Regions from separate parts of the Staphylococcus kloosii genome, predicted to be linked through region 1. Evidence: predicted binding sites of a transcription regulator. Region 1 holds the regulator's gene; the other holds the start of a gene.
What was found. Region 1 encodes LexA, which represses DNA repair genes until DNA is damaged. Its sites were predicted from a motif close to CGAACATATGTTCG; they were not measured.

Region 1 (16,925 bases):
TTCAAGATTATATACTTTCATTTTTATTATGATTTTAAGCTTCAATAATTTTCTATTACAAATGAAACTTTTTTCTTCTATATAATAGATGGTTTTGTTAAGCAAAATAAAAATCACCACAAAAGTGGTGATTTTTGTCGTATTAAAAAAGATAAGACTAAATAAATGCTCTTACTTCGTTTCGCGATGTAACGTATATTTGTTTAATCTAGGACAGAATTTTTTCATTTCAATTCTTTCAGGATTATTACGTTTGTTTTTCGTAGTTATATAGTTACGATCGCCGCATTCAGTGCAAGCTAAAGTTATGTTTACGCGCAAAATATAACATCCTTTCTTTAATTAGTAATGCTTACGATTTAAGATTTTATCATAAGCTGCTATTTAGCGCAATAAATCAATTTTAAAAATTGCGTTAACTCAATTAGATAAAGATATTTTTCAAAATAATAATGTATAGATTGAAACTTCATAGTTGCGAAATATAAATTTTATGATAATATTAAAACGTAACTATTACGATTTGAAAGGAGGAAAACAATGGCAAAAAAATCTAAAATAGCAAAAGAGCAAAAGCGAGAAGCACTCGTTAATAAATATTATGAATTGCGTAAAGAATTGAAAGCGAAAGGTGATTATGAAGCATTACGTAAATTACCACGAGATTCTTCGCCAACTCGTTTAACGCGTCGTTGTAAGGTGACTGGCCGACCTAGAGGTGTGTTGAGAAAATTCGAAATGTCTAGAATTGCATTTCGTGAACATGCGCATAAAGGTCAAATCCCCGGCGTTAAAAAATCTAGTTGGTAATTTCGAACTAAAGTCCGTTTACATTTGATATAAAACAATGTATATTATCTATTGGTACTAGATAGCATAATTGATTGTTCGTAAAAATCGTTATTTTTAATAGTTAAAATTACGATTCGTTCATTAATTTGCTGAAAAACTTACCATTAAATAGTTGTTTTAATAAAAATGTTAGGGGTTTATGTATTATGAAAATTTTTGATTATGAAGATATCCAACTTATACCTAATAAATGTATAGTAAATAGTAGGTCAGAATGTGATACTACAATTCAATTTGGGCCTAAATCATTTAAGTTGCCTGTAGTTCCAGCTAATATGCAAACAGTTATGAATGAATCATTAGCTGAATGGTTTGCTCAAAACGATTATTTCTATATTATGCACCGTTTTGATGAAGATGCACGAATTCCATTTATTAATAAAATGCAGGAACAAGGTTTATTTGCTTCAATTTCAGTTGGGGTTAAAGAACGTGAATTTGGCTTTGTTGAACAACTTAAAGCAGAAAACGTAATTCCAGAGTACATTACAATTGATATAGCGCATGGTCATTCTGATTCAGTAATTAATATGATCAAGCATATCAAAAAACATATACCAGATACATTTGTTATTGCAGGTAATGTTGGTACTCCTGAGGGTGTACGTGAGCTAGAAAATGCAGGCGCAGATGCTACTAAAGTTGGTATTGGACCTGGACGTGTATGTATTACAAAAATTAAAACAGGATTTGGTACTGGTGGTTGGCAATTATCAGCATTAAATCATTGCAGTAAAGCTGCTCGTAAGCCAATTATTGCTGACGGTGGTATAAGAACACATGGTGATATTGCGAAATCTATACGTTTCGGAGCATCTATGGTAATGGTTGGCTCATTATTTGCTGCACACGAAGAGTCACCTGGTGAAACAGTTGAATTAGAAGGAAAACTATACAAAGAATACTTTGGAAGTGCTTCTGAATTCCAAAAAGGTGAACACAAAAACGTCGAAGGTAAAAAAATGTTTGTTGAACATAAAGGTTCTTTAAAAGATACTTTAGTAGAGATGCAACAAGATTTACAAAGTTCAATTTCATATGCAGGCGGTAAAGACTTAACTTCATTAAGAAAAGTAGATTATGTCATTGTACGTAACTCTATTTTTAATGGTGATAGAGACTAATTTTTAGTAGGTGTTAAACATCCGAAAACTATTATTTTATATTGTTCTATTTCTAGGGTTAATAATTGTTTTACCTATTAAAGAACCTGACTTTATGACGCATATCCAACAGCAAGCAAGAACAAAAGTAGATGCTTGGACGAATAATAGCAATACTGCTAATAATGAATTAAAAGTTCCAAGTAAGCAGGAATTTGCGTTAAATAATATTCAAATGAATATGACCAAAGCACAGGTTGAAAGTAAAATAGGTAAAGCACAAAGGATAACAACGAACGAATACGGTACGAAATGGTATAGTTATCATACAAAAGACTATCATGATTTTGTTATGGTTAGTTACATTGATAATAAAGTTAATGGTTTATATACGAACCAAAACGTAATATCATCGCAATCTCAGATAAAATATGGTTCTCCTAAAAATGTAGTGCGTCAACGGTTAGGAAAACCAATTACTGAAAAGCGTAAAGGTAACGTACTATACGAAATTGATAATAAAGAATATGATACCTTTAAAAAACATAATATATATACAACAGCATTTTATGACAAACACAATGATAATAATTTAACATCAATATTATTGGTAAGTAATCAAATGGAAAATCGTTTGCGTAGTCAATATGGAGCGCCATCAGATGATTTACAAAAAAGTTTCGAGCTACAAAATTTTGACCTTGTTAATGCTGAGCGTGTGCAACATAACTTATCAACTTTAACTTATAATGCCGCTATATCTAATACTGCACGAAAACATAGTAAAGATATGGCGAAGCAAAATTATTTTGATCATACAGACTTAAATGGTAATTCACCGTTCGATAGACTTAAGTCAGACAACATTGATTTTAATGCAGCCGGAGAGAATTTAGCCTACGGTCAAGTTGATAGCATATATGCACACGAAGGATTAATGAATTCACTAGGTCATCGAAAAAATATTTTGCGCCCGACCTACAATAAGCTTGGCGTAGGTGTAGCATTCAATTCTGATAAACAACCATATTGGACTGAAAATTATACCAATTAATGTTTAGCAAAACTTTTTCGGGGTATCTTTACTTTGTAAGGATGAGATGCTTATGAAAACTAAAAAGCAAAAGAAAAAAGACGATATATTAGAAAGAATTAAAGACGTCTTAGAGAAAAAATAAGCGATTGCGTATATACGCAATCGCTTATTTTTATTGTTTAGATAACAAGATATTTAAATTTATGAGAGTGTCTAGTGTAAATTACATTTCTCTAAATAAGCCAACAACTTTACCAAGTACTGTTACTTGATCTAAATATATAGGATCCATTGTACTATTTTCTGGTTGTAGTCTATAACGTGTTTTTTCTTTATAAAATCTTTTAACTGTAGCTTCATTTTCTTCTGTCATAGCTACAATAATATCTCCGTTTTCGGCAATAGTTTGACTTCTGACAATAACTTTATCTCCATCTAAAATACCAGCTTCAATCATACTATCTCCAACAACGTTTAGAATAAAGATATCGCTATTATGTGTTGACGTGAAGTGTTCGGGTAAAGGGAAATACTCTTCCACATTTTCTACTGCGGTAATAGGAATACCTGCAGTTACTTTACCAATGACAGGTACATGAATCGTTTCTTCAGTGTTAACAGGCTCTCCTAATAATTCAGAAACAATTTCTATAGCACGTGGCTTAGTAGGATCACGACGAATGTAACCTTTTTCTTCTAATCTAGATAAATGTCCATGAACTGTTGAACTTGAAGCAAGACCTACGGCTTCTCCTATTTCACGAACACTAGGTGGATATCCTTTAGATTGAACGATTTGCTTAATATAGTCGAAAATTTCTGTTTGACGTTTAGTTAATTCTCTCATAATAGGCACTCCCTAAATTAATTTGTCTTAATTATAGCATGGTTTTGATGCTTTTACAAACGTTTGTTCGTTTTTATGTTGACATAGAACAAGCGTTCTGATAAATTAATAATACAAACAAACGTTCTAGGAGTGGAGATAATGACTAAACAATATATAAACCAATATAAAACTTATTTAATCGTACTTTTAGCCACTATGATACTATGCACAATCTTTTTGCTATCAGTAGATTTTAACAATAAATCAGAACAAACGTACGAAATGACAGACCATAAAATAACAAATCAATCTAAGGGAACGTTAGCGAACAAAGCAAAAGATGATGAAAACAGTGACAAAAATGACGAACATACACCGAACCAAACAATTGCAATTATTCGATAACATTCTAATATAGACAGAAATAGTAAAGTGAGCGAAAACATTTAGTTTCGTTCACTTTTTTGGTACTATTTGTTAAGAGTAACAAAGCATGGAGGTATTGCTATGAGTAATAAAGAAGTTGATATTGATAGAATTAACGAATTAGCAAAAAAGAAAAAAGAAACAGGTTTAACAGAAGCCGAAGCTAAAGAACAATCAAAGCTTAGAGAAGCATATTTACAATCATTTAGAAAAGGTTTCAAACAACAAATTGAAAATACAAGAGTCATTGATCCAGAGGGTAATGATGTTACTCCTGATAAAGTTAAACAGAAATTAGATGAAAAAAATGAAACTGAACAAGATAATAACAAAAACTAATCTTATTTTTTTAAATTAATAGATAAATAAGTTATAATAGTAATTGTGTTATGCTACTTAAGAAAGGAAGTCGTTTAGATGTTTAATAAAAAAGACCAATTAGCTGTTGATACTATTAGAGCTTTGAGTATCGATGCTGTTGAACAAGCAAACTCAGGACACCCAGGTTTACCTATGGGCGCAGCACCAATGGCGTATACTTTATGGACTCGCCACTTGAATTTCAATCCCCAATCAAAAGATTACTTTAACAGAGACCGCTTTGTATTATCTGCAGGTCATGGTTCTGCTTTACTTTACAGTTTATTACATGTATCAGGAAGTTTAGAACTAGAAGAATTAAAACAATTTAGACAATGGGGTTCTAAAACACCAGGTCATCCTGAATTTAGACATACTGATGGCGTAGAAGTAACTACTGGTCCACTCGGACAAGGTTTAGCTATGTCAGTTGGTTTAGCTTTAGCTGAAAAACATTTAGCAGGTAAATTCAATAAAGATGATGCTAAAGTTGTTGACCATTACACTTATGTAATTGCTTCAGATGGAGACCTAATGGAAGGTATTTCTCATGAAGCAGCATCATTTGCTGGTCATAATAAATTAGACAAATTAATCGTATTATATGATTCAAATGATATTTCACTTGATGGCGATTTAAATAAAGCCTTCTCTGAAGATGTTAAAAAACGTTTTGAATCATATGGTTGGAACCACATCTTAGTTAAAGATGGTAATGATTTAAATGAAATCGATAAAGCTATCGAAAAAGCTAAAGGCCAAGATGCACCAACAATAATTGAAGTAAAAACAGTTATCGGCTTTGGTGCTCCAAATAAAGAAGGCACACATGGTGTACATGGTGCTCCTTTAGGTGAAGACGAAAGAAAACTTGCACTTGAAAATTATGGTTTAGATCCTGAACAACGTTTTAATGTTCCAGAAGAAGTTTACGAAATCTTCCAAGAAAACATGTTAAAACGTGCAAATGAAAACGAAGAAGCATGGAACAAGTTAGTTGAAGAATATGCTTCTAAATATCCAGAATTAGGCGAAGAATTCAAACTAGCTATCAGTGGTAAATTACCAGAAAATTACCAAGATGCTTTACCTGAATATGAAGCTGGCCACAGTGGTGCTTCTCGTGCTGACTCTGGTGAAGTTATCCAAGCAATCAGTAAAACTGTTCCTTCATTCTTTGGTGGTTCAGCCGATTTAGCTGGTTCAAACAAATCAAACGTTAAAGATTCTAATGACTTTAGTGCAACAACTCCTGAAGGCAAAAACATTTGGTTTGGTGTACGTGAATTTGCAATGGGAGCTGCTGTTAACGGTATGGCTGCACACGGCGGATTACATCCATATGGTGCAACATTCTTCGTATTCAGTGACTACCTAAAACCTGCGTTAAGATTATCAGCAATTATGGGTCTTAACTCAACATTTATTTTCACTCACGACTCAATTGCAGTTGGTGAAGATGGTCCAACACACGAACCTGTTGAACAATTAGCTGGATTACGTGCTATTCCAAATATGAACGTTATTCGTCCAGCTGATGGTAACGAAACTCGTGTAGCTTGGGAAGTAGCATTAGAATCAGAAAAAACACCTACATCATTAGTATTAACTCGTCAAAACTTAACAGCTTTAGATTTACCTAAAGAGGTAGTTGAAGAAGGCGTACGTAAAGGTGCTTATGTTGTATATGAATCTGAAAAAGATGCTGAATTCTTATTATTAGCAACTGGTTCAGAAGTTAACCTAGCTGTAGAGGCAGCTAAAGATCTAGATGCACAAGGTAAGGGTGTACGTGTTGTATCTATGCCTAACTGGCACGCATTCGATCAACAATCAGATGAATATAAAGAATCAGTTATTCCATCATCAATTACTAAACGTGTAGCTATCGAAATGGCTTCATCATTAGGATGGCATAAATATGTAGGTACTGAAGGTAAAGTTATCGGTATCGACACATTTGGTGCTAGTGCTCCTGGTGACTTAGTAGTAGAAAAATATGGTTTCACTAAAGAAAATATTTTAAATCAAATCCAAACATTTTAATTAATCTCTTATAATTAAAATTATTAAAGACATAAGAGCGCGGCTCTTATGTCTTTTTTCATTAATAATAAATTGTTAATACTTAAGCTAATGTATGTTTACAAATCTAAATTAAAATTGATATAATACTTAAGGTTGAATATATTTGAGGCGAAACTTCCTTGAAATAAAATATATATTTTAGTAAAATGCATAAGGATAGGAAAGTGGGTGAAACAATGGCAATTTGGTTAGCAGTTATTTTAATCGTAATAGCACTAATCATAGGTTTAGTAGGTGGCTTCTTCCTAGCAAGAAAGTATATGATGGATTACTTCAAAAAGAACCCACCAATTAATGAAGAAATGTTACGTATGATGATGATGCAAATGGGTCAAAAACCATCTCAAAAGAAAATTAATCAAATGATGACAATGATGAATAAAAATATGGACAGTAACATGAAAAAGTCTAAATAATAAGTCATTTTAAACTGGTACTTACTTATAAGGTAAGTATCAGTTTTTTTATAATGAGATATACAAGCTTTAAAACATAAGAAATGTTAAGGTAAGAAAAAATACAGTCCCTAAAATTAGCAAGGAGGTATTTGCTATGAAAATAAATAAAGTACTTATTTATACAAATAAATTAGTAGAAGTTAAAACTTTTTATGTCGATTTTTTAGGTTTTGAGTTAAAACAAGATACAAATGACTATTTTTCAATTTCGGTAGGCCGTAGTGAATTAATCGTTAAATATAGTGGAGCACTTGAAAATCCATACTACCACTTTGCTTTTGATATACCTCCCGAAATGTTTAATGAAGTTAAAGTATGGCTACAGGAACGTGTTGACTTATTAACTGAAGAAGGGCAAAATGAAATTTATTTTAGTGGATTTGATGCCAAGTCGCTTTATTTTTATGATCCAGCATACAATATAGTGGAATTTATGGCGAGGAATGAACATCGCAATAAGACACAAGCCAATCATTTTACTGTACGAGAAATATTCGGCATTAGTGAAATTGGACTAGTCATTGATAATTTAGAGCAATCAATGACCACTTTGAAAAATTATGACTTTAGAAATATAGCTAACTATATTGATGAAGATAGTTTGAATTTTATCTTCAATAATAATGAATCTAATTACTTATTATTAACAAAAACTGATCGAAGATGGCTGTTTTCAAATAAATTAGCTAAAATACTACCAATTTCCGTGGAAACAGATAAAGAGTTAATTGAAGTTGTTGAAGGTGAGTTAAGGGTAAAAAGATTGAATTAAAAACAGCTAAATTAAAATTTTAATAGTTAAATTATCTTAGATTTAAAAAAATTAGAAAAAATTTAAAATTCTCTTATCGCTAGTCGCTATAACGATTAACGAAGCTTTTAAAGTCTTTGAATTGTTAGATTTTTCAGAAAATATTTGAATGACTTCTAGATGTGTTATATAATCAAACACATAAAGGGAGGCTAATAATTTATGAAAGATGCTTTTGATATGGAAGACAAGGAAGTTTTAGATCGTTTATCATGTGCTCATATTAACTTTAGCAATGATGTTGAATTCAAGGAATTCAATAAAGCGATACAAACTCATGACATGAATTATCTTAGACAAACACTTAATAACATGAATTCAGCAGCTACAATGTAAACAGTTTAGAAATATATGATAAGCCTTGTAAAAGGCTTATTTTTTATGTGGCAAATAATTAATAAAGTAGTGGCTTTTGTGTTAATTAGCTATTTAAAGTAAATTTGAATTAGAATTACTGGTTATTTGACTATATAGTGTTATAATATCGTTTGTGAATATAAGCTGTAGACTATTAAAGAAGGTGTAATTTTGGCGTATTTAGTATTTTCGATAATATTTGCCTTTATGATGGGCGTCGTCGTAATAATCGTAAGAATGAAGGCTCAAAACTTTCCTGTTAATGAAAAGAAAATTATTTTACCGCCGTTTTTTATGGCAACTGGTGCGTTAATGTATGTAGTACCTTATTTTAGATTGTCAGGTATGGAAATGCTCGAATGTCTAATCTTAGGCGTTTTATTTTCAACTATATTAATATGGACTTCAAGATTTGAAGTAAAAGGCAGTGAAATATATATGAAACGTTCTAAAGCCTTTCCAGTTATTTTAATCTCACTATTATTAATTAGAACATTAATAAAAATCTTTATTAGTAATAAAATCGATCCTGGCGAATTAGCAGGCATGTTTTTCTTACTTGCGTTTTGTATGATAGTGCCTTGGAGATTAGCAATGTTGTATAAATTTAAGAAAGTAAAAAAACAAATAATAAATTAATTTTCAAACCGTCTATCAAATAGGATAGGCGGTATTTTTCATTTTATAACCAATATGATAAAATATTGAAGAATACACAGAACGTGCGTTCTGTTATATGAGGTGAAGAAATGAAAATTATACATACTGCAGATTGGCATTTAGGACGCATGCTTAATGGTAAGTCGTTACTGAAAGATCAAGCATATATTTTAGAACAATTTATTACTGCAATGAAACAAGAACAACCAGACGTCATCGTAATCGCTGGTGATGTATACGATACGAGTTATCCTAGTAAAGAAGCCATTCAATTGCTAGAACGCACAATTGATGAATTAAATTTATCGCTAAACATACCGTTAATTATTACAAGCGGTAATCATGATGGTAAAGAACGATTGAATTATGGGGCTAGATGGTTTGAAAAGTCTAACGTATATATAAGAACGCAATTAGACTATATGAGCTCACCAATTACAATAAATAATATTAATTTTTATACTTTACCTTTTGCGACAATTAGTGAAGTACAGCATTTCTTTCAACATGAAACAGTTGAAACACATCAACAAGCCACTGACTTATGTCTAGCACATATGTCTAAAGAAATGGATAAGAACGCAATTAATATGTTGATCGGGCATATGACTGTACAAGGTGGTAAACGTTCTGACTCTGAAAGGCCGTTAACTATTGGCACTGTAGAATCAGTTGATAGAGCTTCATTTAAAGATTTTAATCATGTGATGTTAGGGCATCTTCATCATCCATTTAGCATAGACTCTGAATATATTAGCTATAGTGGTTCATTGCTACAATATTCTTTTTCCGAAGTGTCTCAGCAAAAAGGATACCGCAGCGTAATTGTTGAAAATGATCATATTAAAAACACCTTCATACCATTGGAACCACTACGTGTCTTAGAAGTCGTAGAAGGTAATTATGAAGATGCAATTCAAGAAAAAATCAATATTAAAAATAAAGAGAACTATTTACATTTTAAATTGAAAAATATGTCTCACGTAACAGATCCAATGATGTATTTAAAGCAAATTTATCCAAATACGTTGGCACTAACTAATATGTCTTTTGATTTCGAACATACTTATTTGGAACGACGTGAAGCTATTGAACAACTTGACGATAATACGATTATTAATAATTTTTACGAAGATATTACGAGTACCGAATTAACGACGACGCAAAAAAATAAAATTACAGCAATACTTAATAAATTATCGGAAGGAGGCAACAAGTAAATGCGTCCAATTGCCTTAAAACTTAAAAATTTCGGACCTTTCTTAGATGAATATATAGATTTTACTCGAGTTGAAAATAATGAATTATTTTTAATTAGTGGTAAAACAGGTTCTGGTAAAACAATGATTTTTGATGCGATAGTATATGCATTATTTGGAGAAGCCTCTACTAAAGACCGTAAAGAAGGTGATTTAAGAAGTCACTTTGCAGATAATAAACAACCGATGAGTGTCGAATTTGAATTTAGATTAGGCAATGAGCATTTTTATGTAGCAAGAAAAGGTTCTTATTTAAAAGAAGGTAATACTACTAAAACACACGGTAGTTTAGAGATTTGTGAACTTATTAATGGGGATTATGAATTAAGAGAAAGTAAAATCAATGCAGGTAATCAATTATTGAAGTCATTATTAGGTGTTAATGCCGAACAATTTCGTCAATTATTTATATTACCACAAGGTGAGTTCAAAAGATTTTTACTATCAAACAGTAAAGACAAGCAAGAAATTTTAAGAACTTTATTTGATAGCGAGAGATTTGAAGAAATTCAAAAACTGCTCGCTGATGATGTTAAAGAAATTAGAACAAATATCGAAAAAAATTATGCTCAACTAGATAATTACTGGTTAGATTTAAACAGTTATGATGACAATCATCTTATGGAAATAAAAGAAATGAATGTAAGACAAACAGATAAACTAATTGAAGTGTTGCCTGAGTTTGAAAAGATAGGCGATGAATTGCATCATAAATTAGCAGAACAACAACAGGTTATAGCTAACAAAGTTCAGCACACACAACAGGATGTAGATCAAAATGAACAATTACAAGAAAATCTAAAAAAATTAGCAGAACAACGTAATATATTAAAATCTTTGGCTCAAGAAGATGAACGTATCAATGAATTACGTAACACTTTAAATGAAATAAACGAAGTTAAAACTTTAGCTACATTTATAGATAATCAGAAATCATTGATTTCCAAACAACAAAGCAATGATAAGAAAATTACTCAAGTAACTTCAAAAAAGGATGAATTAACACAAAAGAATACTGTTTTAAAAGAACAGTTAGTACATATACAACAATCAGAAGATACTATTGAGACAGAACGTAAGTTTGTTGAAAACACCAACTCTTTTTACCAAAATTTAACTAAATATAAACAAGCTTATGATGATAATTCAAAATTAAAAAAACAGCTTGAAAAAGCGACTGAACTTTTAGAAACAGAACGTTCGAAACAAACTGATTTGAAAGAGCAATTAGCAGATGATAAACCGAGTTATGAAAATTTAGAAGCTATAGATAGTGAGATTTATAAGTTGGATAATCTAGTAAAAGAAAACAAAGTTAAGCAAGAAAACAAAAATAAATATGATCATTTAACTTCTAAAATTGCTTCAAATAGTGAGACGTTGGGACAAGCTAAAGATCAATTAGCGAAGTTAACAGCTGAATATGAAAATATTGATCAAGGACAATTGCAATTAAACAATAAAGAAGAAATGATTGCGCAAATACAATCTGTTTTAGCAATAGGAGATACTTGCCCTATTTGTGGACATGAAGTAGATAATCTACAACAGCATATTAATTTTGACGCTATACTAGAGAAACAACAACAGTTAACTAAATTAGATGAAAAAATACAACACTTTAAAACACAACAAGTTCAACTTGAAACAGTTTTAGAGCAATTAAATGAACAACAACAAAGTTTTGATAACCAAGATATAAAAGTGGAAGATATTTCTCAAATTGAAGTGCAATTAAATGAACAACATCAGACAAGAAAAGAATTGAAAAACCAAATAGATAAAGTAAATAAATTGAAAGAACAACACCAACAATTAGTGGACTATATTCATAAGTTGGAAATTGATATTAAAACGCAACAATCCGCTATTAAGCAAAACGACATTTTAATTAATGATTTCGAGTCTACTACCACTTTTGATAATATAGCTGATTTTCGTAAAGAATTTGAGAGTAAGCAAAATAATATAACAGATTATGATAAACAAATTAATGCTCTTGAACAACAAATTAATAATAATAACAATCAATATTCAATAGAAGAAAATAGTCATCAATATCTAACTGAGCAAGCTAGTGAGCTAGATAAGGAGTTGGCAGATTTAGAATTAAAAATAAAAAATGAAATGTCACGTATTGGCTTTAATAGCATGGAACAAGTCGAACAAGCTATAGCGAAAGTTGACACGAAAGCTGAAATAGAGCAGCAAGTTCAAAACCATGATAAAAATAAACAAGCCGCAGAAACGTTATTCAAAGAGCTAGAATCAACTACGCGTGATAAAGAGTTAAAGGATCTTGATGCATTAAAGACTCAATTAGCACAGCAACAAGATGAATTAAATGAAATTACTACTGAAGTCAATCAACACAGTTATAAAGTGAAAGTTAATAAACAAAAAATAGCTGATATTAAGTCGATTGTGGATACTTTAAATAATGAATTGAAAACGCAACAAGAGGTTTTCCAGTTAGCTGAAGTAGTGTCTGGTAAAAATCCTCAAAAATTAACGCTAGAGAATTTTGTGTTGATTTACTATTTAGAACGTATTTTAGCTCAAGCAAATCAACGTCTAGCTATGATGACAAGTCAACGTTATCAATTAAAAAGAAGAACTCAAGTTTCTCAAGGATACAGTGGATTGGAAATAGATGTTTATGATGCATATGCCAATCAAGCACGACATATTAGTTCTTTATCTGGAGGAGAATCGTTCCAAGCATCTTTAGCACTGGCATTAGGATTAAGCGAAGTAGTACAACAAGAAGCTGGAGGTATAGTGTTGGAGTCTATGTTTATCGATGAAGGGTTTGGTACATTAGACCAAGAAACCTTAGAAACTGCGTTAGATACTTTACTAGGTTTGAAATCGTCTGGCAGGATGGTTGGCATTATTTCACATGTGAGTGAATTAAAACAACGTATCCCATTGATTTTAGAAGTGAAAACAGATCAGTATCAAAGCTATACGCAATTTAAACAACAATAAATTATAACTGTCATGCAAGCTTAAAAATATTTGAAGTAGATGAACAAAAAAAATAGAGCGCTGAATGAAAATTCAGCGCTCTATCTTTTTAAAAAGAAAATATTACTTAATAATTAATGAATTAATTTTTTTCACGTAATATATCTCTAATTTCAGTAAGTAATACAGCTTCTTCTTCAAGTTCTACTTCTTCTTCTTTTTTCATTAATGTATTAGCAATTTTAACGAATACGAATAATGCGAATGCAATGATTAAGAAGTCGATGATTGATTGAATAAACATACCGTATTTAATGCCCATGAACGACCAGCTTTTTGCAAAATCAACTGTACCAAAGATCAAACCAATTAATGGCATGATAATGTATGTAACTAACGCAGTGATAATTTTGTTGAAAGCTGCACCCATTACTACCGCAACGGCTAAGTCTAGAACGTTACCTTTTAAGGCAAACTCTTTAAATTCTCTTAACATACATATTACCTCACTTTTAAATAAATTTGTTAAATTTATTGTATTATAAATTAATCGTGAATACAATATAATTTTAAGAAATAATATAAGCAAGTACAATTAAATGCTACTTTAAGCTAATTTGATAATTAAATACACTTTTGATATCCTAATACATGGCGCTTCATTTATTTTAATATGAAGATTTAAAATTTAATACAATTTAATTAGAAGGGAGTTAATAATTATGAAATCTTCTGAGCAACTTAGTAGTGGTAATAAACGTTCTCCCGTCTTTATTTATAGTGCTATTATTGTCGCAATAGTAGTACTTATCGGCGCTATTTTCCCGGCGCAATTTGGGAATGTAACCAATACTATTAAACTTTGGATTACAGATAAGCTAGGTTGGTATTATCTTATTTTAACAACTATTATAGTCTTCTTCTGTATTTTCTTAATCTTTAGTCCAATAGGTAAATTGAAATTAGGGAAACCAAATGATAAACCAGAGTTTAATTCCATCTCTTGGTTCGCAATGCTATTTAGTGCCGGCATGGGAATTGGTTTAGTGTTCTACGGTGCAGCTGAGCCAATGGCAGACTTTGCAGCACCACCATCAGCAAGTCCTGAAACGAAAGCTGCATATACTGAAGCTTTACGTTCAACGTTCTTCCACTGGGGCTTCCATGCATGGGCAATTTATGGTGTAGTTGCACTTGCATTAGCATATGCACAATTTAGAAAAGGTGAACCTGGGTTAATTTCTAGAACATTACGTCCACTATTAGGGGACAAAGTAGAAGGCCCAATAGGTACAATTATCGACGTTTTAGCAGTGTTTGCTACTGTAGTCGGTGTTGCCGTTTCATTAGGTATGGGTGCACTACAAATCAATGGTGGACTTAACTATCTATTTGGTGTTCCAAATAATGTATGGGTTCAAGCAATTATTATCGTTGTTGTCACAATCTTATTTATCATGAGTGCTTGGTCAGGAATTAGTAAAGGTATCCAATATTTAAGTAACTTAAATATTAGTTTAGGTTTAATCTTAATGGTAATCGTACTTATTCTTGGTCCAACTGTATTAATTTTAAACATGATGACAAGTTCAGTAGGTAACTTGCTTAATTCATTCTTACTTAATACATTTGATACTGCCGCTCAAAACCCTCAAAAACGTGAATGGATGTCTCAATGGACACTTTACTATTGGGGTTGGTGGTTAAGTTGGAGCCCATTCGTAGGTATCTTTATCGCACGTGTATCTAAAGGTCGCTCAATCCGTGAATTTATCGGTGGCGTACTATTAGTACCGGCTATCGTAAGTTTCATTTGGTTCAGCGTCTTTGGTGTACTAGGTATTGAAACAGGAAAAAAACATCCTGAATTATTCAAAATGTCAGCTGAAACGCAATTATTTGGTGTGTTTAATCACTTACCAATAGGTATCGTATTATCTATTATTGCGTTAATCTTAATCGGTTCATTCTTTATTACATCAGCCGATTCAGCAACATTCGTATTAGGTATGCAAACTTCTTATGGTTCATTAGAGCCATCTAACGTAGTTAAAGTAACTTGGGGTATTGCACAATCTCTAATTGCGTTCGTATTATTATTTGCCGGTGGAGGTAATGGTGCAGAAGCACTTAATGCAATTCAAAGTGCCGCCATTATTAGTGCCTTACCGTTCTCGTTTGTCGTTATAATGATGATGATCTCGTTCTACAAAGACGCAAACAACGAACGTAAATTCTTAGGATTAACTTTAACACCTAATAAACACAGAATGAGAGATTACGTGGAACTACAAAGCGAAGAATATGAAGATGATATTATCGAACGTAGAGAAGCGTATAGAAATTCTGAAGAAAAATAATTTTTTGACTGGGAATAATTATATTCCCAGTTTTTTTATGTCTAAAATGAAATGATAATGATTATCAATTAATAAAGATAACTTATTGCACTTTGATAGTGTGATAAGTAATACTTATAACGTCTTATTGAAAAATCAAATCTAATTTGGGCAGGAATATGCATATATGTAGTTGTTTTAAGCGTTATATAATAATACAATTTAACTAACGGCATATTATATATATAAATATATCAGGGGGGATTAATATGGCTTCTAATCTTAAGTCACAAGCGAAAAAATCGTTTGATCTTAAAGGCAAATCATATACTTACTATGATTTAAATTCTTTAGAAGAAGAAGGATTAACTAAAATTTCAAAATTACCATACTCTATTCGTGTTTTACTCGAATCAGTGTTAAGACAAGAGGATGGTTTTGTAATTACAGATGATCACATTAAAAGTTTAGCAAATTTTGTAAACGGTTCAGATGGAGAAGTTCCATTCAAACCATCACGTGTTATTTTACAAGACTTCACTGGTGTACCAGCAGTTGTAGATTTAGCATCTTTACGTAAAGCTATGAACGATGTAGGCGGAGATTTAAATAAAATCAACCCAGAAGTTCCAGTTGATTTAGTTATCGACCACTCAGTACAAGTTGATAGCTATGCAAATCCAGATGCGTTACAACGTAACATGAAATTAGAATTTGAACGTAACTATGAACGTTACCAATTCTTAAACTGGGCAACTAAAGCATTTAATAACTACAGTGCAGTACCACCTGCAACTGGTATCGTTCACCAAGTAAACTTAGAGTATTTAGCAAACGTAGTACACGTTCGTGACGTGGAAGGCGAAGATGTTGCATTCCCAGATACTTTAGTTGGTACTGACTCACATACAACAATGATTAACGGTTTAGGCGTTCTTGGTTGGGGTGTTGGTGGTATCGAAGCTGAAGCAGGAATGCTTGGTCAACCATCATACTTCCCAGTTCCAGAAGTTATTGGTGTACGTTTAACAAATGCATTACCACAAGGTTCTACTGCAACTGACTTAGCTTTACGTGTAACTCAAGAGTTACGTAAAAAAGGCGTTGTTGGTAAATTCGTAGAATTCTTTGGTCCAGGTGTACAACACTTACCATTAGCTGACCGTGCGACTATCGCAAACATGGCTCCAGAATATGGTGCAACTTGTGGTTTCTTCCCAGTTGATGACGAATCATTAAAATATATGAGCTTAACTGGACGTTCTGACGACCACATCGAATTAGTTAAAAAATATTTACAAGAAAATAGTATGTTCTTCGACGTTGAAAAAGAAGAACCAGAATACACTGACGTAGTTGAATTAGATTTATCTACTG
Region 2 (16,925 bases), 470 kb from region 1:
GTCAGGCAGGAAGGTCGCAACCCGAGTATAGAAAACTAAAAGAAAAATATTCTTTATTTGAGATAACACATCAACCTGAGTTATGTGCATACGTTACGCATTTACCTGTCGATAATTATAATACTGACGCTGCAGTATTGTATAAAGACATTATGACACCACTACAACCAATCGGTGTAGATGTGGAAATTCAATCTGGTATAGGTCCAGTAATTCATAATCCTATTAAGTCACTTAGTGATGTTGAAAAATTAAACGATATAGATCCAAAAAGAGACGTACCATATGTATTAGATACGATTAAATTATTAACGACTGAAAAATTAAACGTACCATTAATTGGTTTTACTGGTGCACCATTTACATTAGCTAGTTATATGATTGAAGGTGGACCTTCAAAAAATTATAATTTCACAAAAGCTATGATGTATAGTGATGAACAAACATGGTTCGCTTTAATGGATCATTTGGTTAATATATCAATTTCATATGTAGTAGCTCAAATCGAAGCAGGTGCTGAATTAATTCAAGTGTTTGACTCATGGGTGGGTGCACTAAATGTACAAGACTATGAATATTATATAAAACCTGCGATGACTAAATTAATTTCTGGAATTAAGGCACAATATGACGTACCTGTTATTTTATTTGGTGTTGGCGCTAGTCATTTAGTTAATCAATGGAATAGCTTACCAATAGACGTCTTAGGGCTAGACTGGAGATTATCTATTAAAGAAGCAAGTGACTTAAATATCACAAAAACGTTGCAAGGTAATTTAGATCCATCTTTATTACTTGCACCATGGGATGTCATAGAAAGTAGATTAAAAGATATTTTAGATCAAGGAATGAATTACGGGCAACACATATTTAACTTAGGTCATGGTGTTTTTCCTGAAGTAAAACCTGAAACACTAAGAAAAGTGACAGAATTTGTACACAATTATACCCGTCGATAAAGGGTATAATCTAATTAATGAGTAATGGTGAACGAATTTTTTAAGTTTAATACAAAGGATGATAAAGCATGGTAAAAACAGTAGGACTATTGGTTATGGCTTATGGTACTCCATATAAAGAGAGCGACATTGAAGATTATTATACAGATATTAGACGTGGTAAAAGACCAACAGATGCTGAATTACAAGATTTAAAAGATAGATATGAATTTATCGGGGGACTATCTCCTTTAGCTGGTATGACTGATAAACAAGCGGAAGCTCTACGAGATGCGTTAAATGAAACTTATGAAGACGTAGAATTCAAACTATATCTTGGACTAAAACACATTACGCCTTATATAGAAGAGGGCGTTAAACAAATGCATGATGATGGTATAGAAGAAGCTGTAACCGTCGTTTTAGCGCCACATTTTTCTAATTTCTCTGTAGGTTCGTATAATAAAAGAGCAAAAGAAGAAGCGGATAAATATGGTATTAAATTAACGCACGTAGAACATTATTATCATCAAGAAAAATTCCTTCAATATTGGACACAAAAAGTTAATGAAACGTTAAATGAAATTCCAGAAGATGAACATGACGATACAGTTTTAGTAGTATCTGCACATAGTTTGCCAAAAGGTATGATTGAAAAATCAAATGACCCTTATCCTAATGAATTACACGAAACAGCAAAATTATTATCTTCACGTTCAAATATTAAACACGTCGCAGAAGGTTGGCAATCAGAAGGTAATACGGGCACACCATGGTTAGGACCAGATGTTCAAGATCTAACACGTGAATTATATAAAGAACATGGATATAAAAACTTTATTTATACGCCAGTTGGCTTTGTATGTGAACATTTAGAAGTTTTATATGATAATGATTACGAATGTAAAGTAGTCTGTGACGAAATTGGTGCTAATTATTATCGACCAGCAATGCCAGATACTGATCCATTGTTTATTGGTGCCATCGTTGATGAAATTAAAAAATTATTTTAAGAGGTAGCGTGATTTTTAGTGGCTAAAAGTGTTGCAATAATTGGAGCGGGTATTACCGGTTTATCAAGCGCATATTTTATAAAAAAGCAAAATCCTAATATTGATGTAACTATTTACGAAGCTACAGATAGAGCTGGAGGAAAAATTCAAACATATAGAAAAGATGGCTATACAATTGAATTAGGTCCAGAATCTTATTTAGGCCGTAAAAAAATTATGACTGATGTAGCAGAAGAAATAGGGTTAAAAGATGACTTGATAACCAATCAAACAGGGCAATCTTATATTTATGCTAAAAATAAACTTTATCCAATCCCGGGTGGCTCTATTATGGGCATTCCTACAGACATTAAACCATTTATTTCTACAAAACTTATTTCGTTAAAAGGTAAGTTAAGAGCAGGTTTAGATTTAATTAAAAAACCGACAAAAATGAATGAAGATATTTCGGTAGGTGCTTTTTTTAGAGACAGACTCGGTGATGAAGTCTTAGAAAATTTAATAGAGCCATTAATGGGTGGTATCTATGGAACTAACATTGATGACTTAAGTTTAATGAGTACCTTCCCAGAATTCAAAAAGCGTGAAGAACAATTTGGCAGTTTAATTAAAGGCATGAAACATGAAAAAGAACAACGTATGAAGCAGCGTCAATTATACCCAGGCTCTCCAAAAGGGCAATTTAAACAATTTCGACATGGTCTAAGTTCTTTTATCGAATATCTGACAGAATATGTAGAAAATAAAGGCGTTAAGATTAAATATAATACAGCTATAGATGATGTTATCGTGTCCCAACAAAATTATAAATTGATTATTGGAGACGACAGTAAAACATATGATGGCATTATAATTGCTACACCACATGAAGTATTCATGAACTGGTTTAAGGAAGATCCAGCGTTAGATTATTTTAAAACGATGCAATCTACAACAGTAGCCACTGTCGTAATGGCATTTGATGAACAGAATATTGAAAACACGTATGAAGGTACAGGATTTGTTATTGCACGTACAAGTAATACTAATATTACCGCATGTACTTGGACAAGTAAGAAGTGGCCATTTACAACGCCTGAGGGTAAAGTGCTAATACGTGCTTACGTAGGTAAACCCGGAGATACGGTAGTCGAAGAGCACACTGATTCCGAAATCGTTAACATTGTTAGAAATGATTTGAGTAAGATGATGAAGTTTTACGGTGATCCAGATTTTAGTATCGTAAATAGATTACCTCATAGTATGCCACAATATCATGTTGGTCATATAAATAAAATTAAAGAGATACAAGAGCACATTGCTACAACATATCCGAGATTACGTATTACTGGTGCGCCGTTTGAAGCGGTTGGCTTACCAGACTGTGTTGCTCAAGCTCAAGAATCTGTTGAAAGTATGTTAGTTGAATTATAAAAAATATAGTTGAGGTGTGCATATATGCCATAAGGTATGTATGCAACTTCAACTTTTTAATATAAATGAGGTGAAAGATATGACAGATATCGTTATTGTACATTCAAAACTAGGGGATGCAACGAATCATTGGTATGACTGGTTACGTAATAATTTACAATTGGAAGGTTATAACGTTACATTGTTTGATATGGCAGATGCCTATTCTAAGCCATTAAAAGCTTGGGTAAAAGCAATGGACGAACAAGTTAGCATAAGTAAAAATGATACATATTTTATTACTCATGGTTATGGCACATTGGCTGCACTTAAATATTTAGAGTTACAAGAAATAGATCCTATAGAAGGTGTATTTATTATTTCTGGTTTTAAAGAAGATGCAACAGCTATTGATGACAATTTATCTGTAAATAATGAGAAGTTTGACTATGAAAATATTAAAAACAAAGCACAACAATTTTATGGTTTATGCGCAAAAGACGATAAATATATTTCATATAAAGAAACACAACGCCTAATGGATATTTTGAATGGTAAATGTAAAGTTACGTCTTACGGTGGTCATTTTATAGATGAAGATGGGTTCTCAACATTTATTACGTTACAAGAAAACATTCAAAAAATAATGGCTAAATAAAGGGAGGGGGCTCTTGAATTTCAAAAATGGGAATGAAGTGAGGGGATGTTTGAGCGTTATATGGGGGTTTTTGGATTAAAATTAATATAAATTCATCACTAAAATTAAAATATTATTGTTATAATCCTTTTTTACACTAAAAAGTTCAGGGAAGTTATTGACTATAGTACAGAAAATTAATATACTTAAAAAGGCTTAAAAAACAGTCGCGTTTTGCAAGTAACAAGTTGAAATTAAACGTTTTTGTTAACAAATAGTTCTTGACTTGATAGTGATAAACATGGTAAGATAATTTGGTAAGCCAATCGTAAAGAATTTAATATTATTACCGCGGGATGGAGCAGTTCGGTAGCTCGTCGGGCTCATAACCCGAAGGTCGGTGGTTCAAATCCGCCTCCCGCAATTACATATTTTTGGTCTCGTAGTGTAGCGGTTAACACGCCTGCCTGTCACGCAGGAGATCGCGGGTTCGATTCCCGTCGAGACCGCCATTATGGTTCAGTAGCTCAGTTGGTAGAGCAATGGATTGAAGCTCCATGTGTCGGCAGTTCGACTCTGTCCTGAACCATTACTTTTAACTTTGGCGGTTGTGGCGAAGTGGTTAACGCATCGGATTGTGGTTCCGACATTCGTGGGTTCGATTCCCATCAACCGCCCCATAATCGTTAACTAGCGGGTGTAGTTTAATGGCAAAACCTCAGCCTTCCAAGCTGATGTTGTGGGTTCGATTCCCATCACCCGCTCCATCTAATATTATTCCACAGTAGCTCAGTGGTAGAGCTATCGGCTGTTAACCGATCGGTCGTAGGTTCGAGTCCTACCTGTGGAGCCATGGCCCCGTGGTCAAGCGGTTAAGACACCGCCCTTTCACGGCGGTAACACGGGTTCGAGTCCCGTCGGGGTCATACAAACAGAAGTGAAAAATCGCTTCTGTTTTTTTATATTCTTATATGGAGAGTTGTCCGAGTTGGCCGAAGGAGCACGCCTGGAAAGTGTGTAGGCGCCACAAGCGTCTCGAGGGTTCGAATCCCTCACTCTCCGTAATTTCGATATTCCTCGTTATTCATCGTTTAACAGAACGTTGATATAACGGGGGTTTCTTATATATCGAGGTTCTTCGTTAAGCACCGTTTATGAAATTCTATGCCAATTTAACGCCAACGTCCTCACATTTTTTATCTCATTACGCCAATGATGTTGGCATTGCTTCTAATGCAGTCATGGCCTTATCTTTCTCTTTTTCAGCAGTTTCATATAACAAGTAAGAGTATACAGCCATCGTCGTTTTTATATTGCAATATCCTAATCGTTTTTATATTGCAATATCCTAATCGTTTTTATATTGCAATATCCTAATCGTTTTGAAATGTAATATATTGCAATATCCTAATCGTTTTGAAATGTAATATATTGAAATATCATTATGAAGTAAATAAAAGCAGTGTATATAGTAGACTTAGATAAGACTTTATTCAGATTTTTTTACTCAATTACAGTTTAATTTTTAGCTTTTCACTTAGAATATAAAATTCTTAAATTAATTGCTGTGGAGAATGTCTACCAGCAAATTGAGATTCAATCCATGATATGTTTTTAATTATTTTTATTGTCTAAAGAGTTAAATCTATGTTCAACATTTGAATACATATTATATACGGATAGCTTTTATTTGAAATAAGTATAAGCTAATGCATATTTTACTAATCAACGCTATATCTTTACTACTTTGGAATATTTAATATACTAGTTAACTTGTTGTAAAGTATTCTATAGATAGAAGATTTATTATATTCAACTTCAAACACTAGCTGCAAATAGTAATAGATGCACCATTTGCAGAAGTTAATGTAAATAATATTCTAAGTCAAACTTCATTCTGCTGCGTTGTTTGCTTAATCGATCTTAATATAGAAAAGAATGCAAACCAATTATTATCATGTAAATGTTTTAGGTGATAAAGATAAACGACAGTAAAAATATATTACAATTCATAACAAAGATTAAACAAGTAAATTTAAGTTAATTAACACAGACAAGTGGCTTTGAAATACCATCAAAATTTTATGATAAAAAGAGGTGGGTAATATGAGTGAATTTATAGAAAGAAAAGAATTTGATCAATTTGAAAAAAGAATTGAAGATAATTTTAAAAGTCTTAATTCTAAAATAGATAGGTTACCTATTACTTTTGAAGATAAAATAGAAAAACATGTTAATAATGCTAAGTTTCGAATCATAATGTGGATAATTGGTACTGCTATTGCAACTGGAAGTTTGATTTTAGGAGTTATAGGCTTAGGTGCTAAAATATTAGGGTTATACTAACACTCATTAGCTAGTGGATGTTTTTAAATTCTATAAAAAGCAATGTAGATATAATTATTAGTACAACTTACAATAAAAAAAGATATTAATGCTTCTGTCATTAGACACATTAAAAGAGTAGAACATAAATTAAAAAATTTTAATTTTAATAAAGCTTTGGATTTATATGAATATGAAAGCCCACCTAAATAAATAGGTGGGCTTTTTTGATGTTAAATATATTTCGAGAAAGTCCTTTAAATATTGATTGTAAAAGATTTATAGAATTCTTTAGTTTAAGATACTTTGATATTCTTCATTCTTCGAAAATTATGTAGTGTAACATCATTTTATTTACTTTTATATGGATAAATATTTACCAATTTGAAGTTTTGTATAGAACTATTTTAAATTAGCAATAAATGTTACTTTCCCTCTAAATTCTTTATTATTCTTCAATTTTTCAAACTTTTAATACCTTTTTCATGTGAATATGAGTTAACTAATTAGATTAAAATATGGATGAATTTGTCCTAATTTTTACAACTATGTAGTTATAAATTTACCATATGGCCTTGTTATCTTCTTTAAATCAATAACTATACATATAATTAAATTCGGACGAATTATTATTAAAAAAGATAATATATATTAATTTGTAGAATATAATAGTAAGGTAGGTTATTAAATTGGAATTCTTCAAAGAAGATACAGCTAGAAAACGTAATAAATATTCGATTCGTAAATTTAGTGTAGGCATCGCCTCTATATTAGTTGGGAGTGCCTTTGTTTATAGCAATAATGAAGCACAGGCTGCTGAAGCAGAAGTAAAAAATAATGTCCAACAAAATGAAACAGCTCAACCTAAAGCACAAGGGGCAACTAATACTGAACAGGTTACTACTAATCAAGAACAAACAGTACAAAGTTTAAATACTGGAAGTAATCAGGATGTTAATAAAAATAGTGCAGGCGGTAATTCAACAACGCAACCTAATAAGCAAGCAACAAATAAAAATGGACAACCTAATGTAGTCAAAGCGCCTGTTCAATCATCTGGAAACGCTCAAACTAACAGTGCAGTCGGAAGTAATACACAGAAATCACAGAATAGTGTAACGCAAAATAATTCCGCGGATGATAAGGAAATCAATAAATTAAAAGAGCAAGTAAACAATAAAATAAATAAACCAAGTGGTAACTCAAGCAGTAATAATCTTGATAACAAAGATTATTACGCAAAATTAGTGACAAAAGCTACGAGTGATTTAGAAGATGCCGCTGAAAAGCATCGCGCGAAATTAACTTTAGAAACGATCAATAAGCGTGTAGATACTGCTCTTAAGGAAGTAAAACCTGTCAATATAGAACAAAAAACAGTGGATCAACATACAAAATATAAAGAAGTATTTGATTATATTAATAATCAAAAGCAACATCTTTCACAGCCTGAATTAGAGTTGTTCTTAAGAAATGCGTCTCGTGTGACTGACTTCCCAGATATCTGGAAAAATTATAACGCGCTATCTGATCAAGCGACTTTAGGTAGATTACCTAATTCTCAAGAAAATATTACGTATCTAAATAAATTACTAACTAATTTACAAGATTTAGTTCAAAATCGTAATAATACTAATTATTACAAAGAGCTTGCTAAGGATAAAGTAGTTAAAGAACTAGAAAATCACTTTAAACTATTGAATATTACTGAAAAAGATGGCTACCAAGTAGCAAATATCGAAATCAAAAGAGATAGTGTAGATATTAATGAATATGAAAATGGTAAATACAAACTTTGGTTGAACCGCTTTGAACAAAGAGGATTAAGAACTAATGAAGCTATAAATAATAAAATTGCTAAAGTTACAGTTACTTATCGTTGGAATGGTCAAGATTATGAAGAAGTTTTAGCTAGAGACGAAAAAGGGTTCTATTGGTTTAGAGAAGATGAAAAATTCTCTGGTGGTAAAAAATCAGTGGGTGGAAGTATTAATTTCCATGTAACGTTTAAAAAAGATATAGTCTTAAACAAAGATACGGATAAAATTTGGGGCTATAATATTAGCGATGGTAACAATGTAGAAACTATTTTTGGAGCTAATATTGGATTTAGTAAAATTAATTTCGACAGCCAAGCTAATGATATTAACACTAAGACATTGACGCAGTTAAAAACTAAAGCGTTAAGTCACATTGATGCCTTAACACAAGTTTTCGATGATAGTAATGATATTAAAGGTTTTAAAGAACAAGTTAATAGTATCAATACTTCACCAAAAAATACAACTGAACTTGAAGAGGCTATCGATAAGTTAACAGAGGTTACGCACAAACTTGTTAAGGGTGCATTAAAGCATAACTTAGTTGCTGTACCTAGTCAGGGACAACATATTGGCCAGTATGCGCAACAAGTTGAAGATGGTTATTACTTAGGCTTCCAAGCATTAAATACTAATCCAGTTAACTCACTAAATGCCGATAGTTCATTAACTATAAATCCAAAAGGATACTTCTTCTACACGCTAAAAGCTGAGAATGAACTTGCAGCAGGTAAAAAAGTCAATGTTAAAGTAGTTACTAGTAAAGTAGATCCTAGAGCCAAATTTGAATTAGGGGCTCAAGATGCTAATAATACTTATATTGGCAATCTAGCGACAATAAGGAAAGTTAAGGAAAACGTTTATGAGTTAACTGATTATACTATACCTCAAGGCGCGAAGAAAATTGTGTTGCGTCTAGATAATAGAAATGGAGTTGACGCAGTTCAAGTAAGTGGATTTAAAGTGATTTCATCTGATCATAGTAATCCTAATGGTCAAAATCTATTGGTAATTCCTGGCAATAAAGAAAACATTAAGGATTATGCTGCTACAAATAGCGACCCATACTTCTTAAGTTTCCAAACGCTTAAAACTGACCCATTAAACTCGTTAAACGCAGACGGTTCATTAACTTTAAAACCAGGCGGTTATTTCTTCTATAATTTAAAAGCACAAGATAAATTAGCACCAGGAAAACAATTTAGTATTAAAGTATTGTCTAATTCTAATAATGCTAATACTAAATTTGAATATGCATTCCATAGCAGTAATGGAGAATATGGCAAAACGATTAAGGCGATAACTCAAACACAAGATGGAGTATATAGCGTTGAAGACGTTGTAGTACCAGACAACGCGACTGATGTATCATTAAGATTAGATAATCGTTTAGGTAAACAAGATGTTGTAGTACAAGGAATTTTTGTATTACCTAAAAAACAATAGTTGAAGTAGTTGTTGATACGTAATATCTACACGTAATTTTAGAATAGACGAGTTAGAATTTTAGCGACTTTATATGTCCTAAAATAAAAAAACAGTAGAAATTCAATTTTAAGAACTGAATTTCTACTGTTTTTCCTATTTAAAGGCCGTTGGTTAAAATTTCTCTTGTTATCCTAGCAAATACGAAAAGCTTCTTTGTTAATAATGTAATGAATATATATTTTATGTAAAACATTTAAAAAATAAATTAAAAGCAGTAGTTAATAAATTATAGTTTTAAATGTAAAATAGGATAATTTCTACCTTGTGCATCTTTTTTTGATTCTTTATATTGCTTGAATCCATTCTTTTGATAAAATTTTAAAGCATTATGATTATCTTTATTAACGTCAACGTATTTTATATCGTTCTCTCTAATTAAATATTGTAATATTTCTGTGCCATAACCTTTATGGAAATGTTCAGGTGCTATAAATAACATTTCTAAATTTTGTTCATTTATACCTGAAAATCCGACAACTTCGTTATCATTAAACCATAAATATGCATCGACATATTTAAAGTAAGTAGGAATTTCTGTTTTTAACGTTAATCTATCAGTTTCTGTTAAAAAATCGTGTGTTGCACATACTGATTCTTCCCATATTTTTAAGGCGGTTGTATAATCTTTTTCATTAAGTGGGTATTTTGTTAGCTTCATATTTTTATCTATCCTTTAAAATTGCTATTTTAATTATAATATATGTAAAAGTTTAATGAAATTAAACTAGGTTATCGAGGTTTTAAAATAAATAATAATAAAGATTGTTTGATTCTTAATTTGAATAAATTTTACTTATATATTAATTTTGAAGCGCTTAGAAAAATTTTGAGAGTTATACTATGATGTATAACTCACATTGATTTTTGTGCCTAAGATGCCACTATTTTTTTTATTTTGAGTTTTTTCTGTACTTTTTATAATAAGTTTCGTAATATAATGCTAAAAATATAGCTATTAAATATAGTGATTTTGTTAGAATTCAATTAAAAAATAGCGCTTTATCATTTAGAATCTAGAAAAGTAATTTTAAAAAAGTAGTAGGTGATACTATGAATAGTGAGTATGTTACAACTTTAGAGTTTGAACATTATCAAAAACATATGAATGCACGATTTGATAACATTGATAACAGTATTAATGAGCTTAAAGAACTTTTAAATGCTACGAACAATGATTTGAAAGATAGAATAAAAAATACCAGATTAGAGACTTTAGAGGCTTTAAATTCTAAAATCGAATCTAGTATTAATAAAATGAAACATGCACAAACGAAATGGTTTATTGTCACTGTTATTGCAACTAGTGCTTTAGCTGGTAGAATATTTGGCATATATTAGTATACTATACAAGTTTTCACTTTATAATTCTTAGGTATCTAATAAAAAGTTCGCATCTTAAAAGGGTGCGTATTTTTTTATTTACTTATACGAACATACGTTCTATTATAGTAAAGAGGTGACTGAGATGAAAATCATTAATAAAGGTATGCCAGAACCTTATTGTTATGAATCTGACTATCGTAAAATACCACGTAAGTACTTAAACCCACGTATTCCCAGAGGGAGAGGTAACGTAAAATGGCAGCCATTTGCTACAATGCCAGAGCAGTTCGCTAGGATAGAGCAATATATGCTTGACCAAAATAAAATAGAAAGACCTATGTTATCAGAAGATCAATTAAATATTTTAAATCAAAAATTAATAGAAAAAATGTTTAATCATCCACATATTGCTTTTAAATATTTTGAAGATGGATATATTAAAGAAATAAATGGATATATTCATAAGGTAGATGTACATAACTGTGAATTGCAATTGTCTATTAACGGTGAGATTACAAAGTTTAGCTTAGTAGATATAGTAGAAATTAACTAAAAAAGAAAGATAGTAAATTATACTGACACATGAAATAGCGTACTAAAAATTATTGTATTAATTTTTATTATAAATCGGTGGGACGTTGCATAATATGATTATTTTCATATATTTTTAGTAGTTTACTTTATGCTAAACATTGGAACAATGCTAAAACTTATTATTATATGATATGACATATTAAATTTATAAGTAGATTTTGCATTAAACTCCTTATTATTTACTTAAAGGCTATAGAATATATATTTTTCAGTAAATATAAAGTAATATTTTAATAGTTTTTATTTAATGTGGGAGGGGGTTAGTGAATGAACAATAAATATTTATTGCTTAATAAGATTGTTGCAGCGAGTATCTTTGCTGAGGGATATTTAATTATTTCAAGAATGTTTTGGAGATAAGTATATACCTAGAGTATAAGACTCATTGTAAGGATTGAAATAGGCTATATAAATGCGAAGGGGACAACAATATTATTTGTATAAGCACAATTTTTAGTCCCACCTAGGCAAGAATGACTAGCATTGAAAGTAGCTTGATATAGGCTCATTCTTAATTAAGTCATCTACTTCCAATGAAAATTAGAGCCTGAAACGATATGTCTCAGGCTCTACATTTATTGATCCCATTTTGAGCGTAAGATACAAGAACAGAAATTATTTTGTGGATATTCAGGTTCAAAGTATTTGATGACGTCTGATTTAATATTGCCAAATGTTGTTTCTGGTTTGTGTTTAAAACCATCATAAAATGCTTTAATCACATCTTTTTTAAAATTACCTCGTGGAAATTTTGTCACTATAGCTTTTCTAATATCATCAGAATATTGGTTCCAGTTGTCACCCATAACATCCATACCTACGCCATGATAAAGTAAGGCTACGTTATTTTCTTTATGCTCTGCAACACCGAGCGTAGTATGCAAAGCAATCGCATCCCAAGCCAATTGTAGATCTCGTTCATCGTAATTATAAGTATCTAAAAATTGTCTTACAGCGTTGGCACCATCAACCTCGAATCTTAAATCATCACTACTATAATGATTTGTAAGTCCTAAATCATGGAATAAAGACGTAATATATAACAATTCTTTATCATATTTTAAATTATCTTGAGTCCCCTTAATTTCACCAAATAGATATACTCGATTTGAATGGTTCCAAATGAGTTCATTTCCGTATTCATGCACAATACCTTGAGCATCTTGAACAATTTTACTGTCTGGTACATTAATTTCATCAATATTATTAATCATATTAAAACGCCCCTTTAAGTAATATATGTATAAATTCCCTTAAAAGACTAACTAAAAACAAGACTTAATAAAGATTGTAGACTAAATTAATTTGAAATTTGATGTATATAGTTAATAGGGACAGTATTAATTAAATAATAGATTTTGATGTATTAAAAACAAAATTTCTTATTACAATAAAAATAAGTAAAATATGCGCTATTGTTCTATATAAAAACACTTTCGACTAAACTCATATTAATATGAATTCAATCAAAAGTGTCTTTTATTATATATGCTAATGATCACGAAAATTAATTATCATTATTATTAAAAAAGGAATCGACTACATCAGCTACATTTTCACGAGAATCGTCTTTTTTAGATTTTTGTTTAAGGTCTTCGTCATCTATTTTTTCATCCATAATACCTTCAATTCTATTTTTTACTTCTCTTCTAGTCCATCCCATTTTTTTAATTTCTTTTTCATAATCCATGCTGTATTAGCTCCTTGGTATTGTTTCTATTAGTTTTTGGAATTGTTCTTAATTTAATTTACATAATTAGAAATTTTATGCTATTAAATAATAAATTATGTTAATCACTCACATTATATTGTATTTTACAAATTTAGTAAATATTCTGCATCAATTTGTAACAAATTAGAGTATTTGTAACTAAATTTTTGGTGAAATGTGCCAATTCGTAGTTGATCTAAAATTAAAAGAAAGGTAGTTTAAAATAAAATTTTTTTACTTTAACAATATATATATTTCAAATATCGATAATAATATTACTCTAAAACTATAATTTTTTTATAATTTGTGTTACTCTCTAATACAAGTAAGTATTCTAAAGGGGCGTTATATTTGAAAAATATAATATTTATAACAAGTAGGTTGGACAAAGATCACGGTGGCTTAACAGCATCTTTGTTAAACAAAGCTAGAATTTTATATGATTATGAAAATATAAAATCTAAAGTATTAACATTTCATGCTGACCATAATTTTCGGGAAACAAGCGCAGAAATTAAACAAAGATATGACTTAGAGGGCAAAGTCGACATTATTAATTTAAATGATTTTTTTAGAACGCAATGTTCAAATAGGGATAAAAAGCAATATGATGTAGATACGGATGGGTTAATCAGTGTTAAGGTGAATGATAATAAAATGGAATACTATCATGAGGGTTTAAAAAAACTTGAGGTCACATATAAAAATGACTTAATTCACGAAGTTAAACATTTTAGTGATAATAGTATATGTGTAAAAAAAGATATTATTGATAAAGATGGTTATTTATATTGGACAAGTTATTATTATGATAATAAACTTTCTCGCCAAGTATTTTATAAACTCGATAAAACACCTATTGTTACAAGAGAGTACGATGCTACAAGTAACAAACAAAAAATAAAAAACGTCGTGTTATTTGAAGATACACCAATTAGGTTTGGCAACTTTGATGAATTTAAAGAATATTTTATTAAACAGTTTATTACAGATGATTACACTTATTTAGTTGGGGAAGCTAGAGCACTTGATCCTAATATAATGAATATTACCGATGCTAGAGTTAGGAAAATATTTATGACACATAGTATTCATTTAAGACCTGGTACTGACGTTATAAGATTAGGAAATAGACAAGTTTTAAATAATTTAAATGATATTGATGCACTCGTATTACTCACTCAACAGCAAAGGCAAGATATCATTGATAGGTTTGGCTATAGAAATAATTATTACGTTATACCACACTCGATTAAAATTTCAGATATTTCGCAAAAAAGAACGCGTGATAAGGTAGTGCTAATCTCACGGTTACATGAAGAAAAAAGGTTAGACCATGCAATTAAAGCATTTAAGCAAGTAGTTAAAGCTAAACCAGAAGCAACATTACATATTTACGGCGATGGAGATGAAAGAACTAAATTACAAAACTTAATCAATAAATTAGGTTTACAAGAACATGTAAAATTAATGGGTTATTCAAGCGATGTCGATGAAATTTTACAGACTGCTGCCTGCTCCATACTTACATCACAATATGAAGGGTTTGCATTAGTGATCCAAGAAAGTATTGCGAATGGTACGCCTGTTATTGCTTATGATATTAAATACGGGCCGTCTGATATGATAGACCACGGAGTTAACGGTTATTTAGCTGAAAATGGAGATATAGAAGATTTAGCATCTTCTATAATAAATTATTTAAATAAATCAACATCCGAGCAACAAAAGTTTTCTGCAGCTGCAATTGAAAAAGCGAGTCAATTTTCTAATGAAAACTTTGCTAAGTCATGGGTGAAGTTATTTGAGCAAACAGAAGAGAACAAAACTGTGTTTAAACCTGAGGCAAAGCTCATAAATATTAATCAGAAAAAGATCAATAAAAATAAATATAAAATAGATATAAAAGTGAAGTTAAATGCTGAAAAAAATGTACAACCAGAATTTATAGGTGTTTTTTATCATAGATCTACTTTAGAAAATAATAAAATATCAAAGTGTGATTGCGTCGATACTAAAGTTACTCAATTGGAAGGGGATTTATTTAAAATTGAAGTACCATTTCATGCTGATAAATATAAAAAGAAAGAAATCTATGATTTATCGCTAGAAGTGAAAGATGAATCACAATATCATAATATTAGAATCGGTAACCAAAGAGAAAGTTTTAATATTCAAAATCTAGCTACTCGTAAAGTTAAGCCATACTATACAAAGAATCACGATAATTTAAGTTTTAAATTATAAAACATAACATTTAAACTTATTAATTCATAATACTTCGCTATGTTAAGTTAAAGTTAGCATAGCGGAGTTTTGTCGTTTATTAAAAGTAAATTATCAAAGAAAGTTAGTAAAAAAGTTAGGCAATATAAGTTGTAGTATTTAAGTAAATAGATATAGATTTATAGCTATTTCTAATTTAAACTCATCAAATTTAGTCTAGAGTAAGATTAATGTTAACAAGTAGCACATGACTACCAAATAATAAATGTTTGAGGTGATGACATGCCTAACAATATTGATAGAAATGAATTTGAACAATATGAAAGAAGAATTGACGAAATGTTTGAAACTTTAAATGATAAAATAAATAATTTACCTAATATTATAGAAGATAAAATGAAATATCAAATTGCGGATATAAAAAATACCCAAATCAAGTGGTTTGTGGGCACTATACTTGTCACGCTTGGGTTAGCCGGGAGAGTATTCGGTTTGTATTAGAGTCTGGGACATAATAATGTCTTCAGGCTCTAATTTTTATTGTCACTAGATGACTGAATTAAAAATGCGGTTATATCAAGATTATTTCAACTCAAATCATCTATGCCGAGGCAGGGCTATAAAATTTTCTTATAAAAATAAGATTTTCCCCGCTCCTTTTTTACTTTATATAAGAGTGATCTTTACCTATTTAACGTGAAATATATATAAATATATAAATTTAGTTTAATATTTTAGATACTTTACTTAAATATTAATATTTACAACAAGGAGTGAAATCATGAAAAAAATATTAATGCTTTTATCTATATTTGTTACTTTACTTTTTGGTGCAGTACCACAGGCACAAGCTAACGACGAAGGTGTTATCGTTACTGATACGACTCAGGGGAATCATTTATTTACATCTAAATTTGAATTCGATGGCATTTGGAGTACAGCGGTAGCGTTATCGCCGACAACGTATTTAACGGCGGGTCATGCAGTTAAATATCAAAGTCAAGAAGCGGAGTTAGGTTATATTTATCCTGCATATTCGGGTATTTTAGATCCATTGTCTTATATGCCAATTACGCAAAGTATTAATTATACCAATAATAAAATTACAGGCGGCAAGGACATTGCACTTATAAAAGGCACTGAACCTTCTAAAAGTATGGAGCACTATTTAGCTGAAAAAGCACCTAAGATTAAAGTGGTTGATGAAATAAGTGATTTTATAGGTCAAGAGGTATATACAATCGGCTATCCTAAAGAAACGAGCGGTAATTACCAAGTAAAAAAAGAAGGTAAAATAACAGCTAAAGGCAATACGTCAGGAGGAAAAACGATTGAAACTGACATCGCGCCGACTGCCGGTGGAGGACAATCTGGTTCGGGACTTTATTTAAAAGAAACTGATGAATTAATTGGTATATTGTCAGGCGTAGGTGGTTCAAGTACATATTTTGCACCTAT

Region 2: C7J89_RS06865 (YolD-like family protein) is a predicted target of LexA. The motif match lies at 11,042-11,055, and genes of this name have one in related genera.

Annotation. Positions count from the first base shown of each region.
Region 1 covers NZ_CP027846.1:1,818,024-1,834,948, reverse strand. The annotation lists gene rpmG (50S ribosomal protein L33) at 172-321, opposite strand; gene rpsN (30S ribosomal protein S14) at 541-810, shown strand; gene guaC (GMP reductase) at 999-1,976, shown strand; gene C7J89_RS09135 (CAP domain-containing protein) at 1,987-3,009, shown strand; gene lexA (transcriptional repressor LexA) at 3,215-3,838, opposite strand; gene sosA (DNA damage-induced cell division inhibitor SosA) at 3,980-4,225, shown strand; gene C7J89_RS09120 (DUF896 domain-containing protein) at 4,328-4,585, shown strand; gene tkt (transketolase) at 4,664-6,652, shown strand; gene C7J89_RS09110 (YneF family protein) at 6,871-7,110, shown strand; gene C7J89_RS09105 (hypothetical protein) at 7,247-7,924, shown strand; gene C7J89_RS13320 (hypothetical protein) at 8,126-8,299, shown strand; gene C7J89_RS09100 (CcdC family protein) at 8,492-8,959, shown strand; gene sbcD (exonuclease subunit SbcD) at 9,070-10,200, shown strand; gene sbcC (exonuclease subunit SbcC) at 10,201-13,230, shown strand; gene mscL (large conductance mechanosensitive channel protein MscL) at 13,352-13,705, opposite strand; gene C7J89_RS09080 (glycine betaine uptake BCCT transporter) at 13,932-15,569, shown strand; gene acnA (aconitate hydratase AcnA) at 15,818-16,925, shown strand, end outside.
Region 2 covers NZ_CP027846.1:1,351,191-1,368,115, forward strand. The annotation lists gene hemE (uroporphyrinogen decarboxylase) at 1-959, shown strand, start outside; gene hemH (ferrochelatase) at 1,028-1,951, shown strand; gene hemY (protoporphyrinogen oxidase) at 1,970-3,364, shown strand; gene C7J89_RS06800 (RBBP9/YdeN family alpha/beta hydrolase) at 3,444-4,001, shown strand; tRNA gene C7J89_RS06805 (tRNA-Met) at 4,331-4,404, shown strand; tRNA gene C7J89_RS06810 (tRNA-Asp) at 4,417-4,492, shown strand; tRNA gene C7J89_RS06815 (tRNA-Phe) at 4,497-4,569, shown strand; tRNA gene C7J89_RS06820 (tRNA-His) at 4,585-4,660, shown strand; tRNA gene C7J89_RS06825 (tRNA-Gly) at 4,674-4,747, shown strand; tRNA gene C7J89_RS06830 (tRNA-Asn) at 4,759-4,833, shown strand; tRNA gene C7J89_RS06835 (tRNA-Glu) at 4,835-4,906, shown strand; tRNA gene C7J89_RS06840 (tRNA-Ser) at 4,954-5,042, shown strand; gene C7J89_RS06845 (hypothetical protein) at 6,087-6,326, shown strand; gene C7J89_RS13515 (YSIRK-type signal peptide-containing protein) at 6,995-9,571, shown strand; gene C7J89_RS06855 (GNAT family N-acetyltransferase) at 9,840-10,271, opposite strand; gene C7J89_RS06860 (hypothetical protein) at 10,664-10,951, shown strand; gene C7J89_RS06865 (YolD-like family protein) at 11,079-11,489, shown strand; gene C7J89_RS06870 (HD domain-containing protein) at 12,106-12,744, opposite strand; gene C7J89_RS06875 (hypothetical protein) at 13,038-13,220, opposite strand; gene C7J89_RS06880 (glycosyltransferase) at 13,593-15,488, shown strand; gene C7J89_RS06885 (hypothetical protein) at 15,750-15,968, shown strand; gene C7J89_RS06890 (trypsin-like serine peptidase) at 16,249-16,925, shown strand, end outside.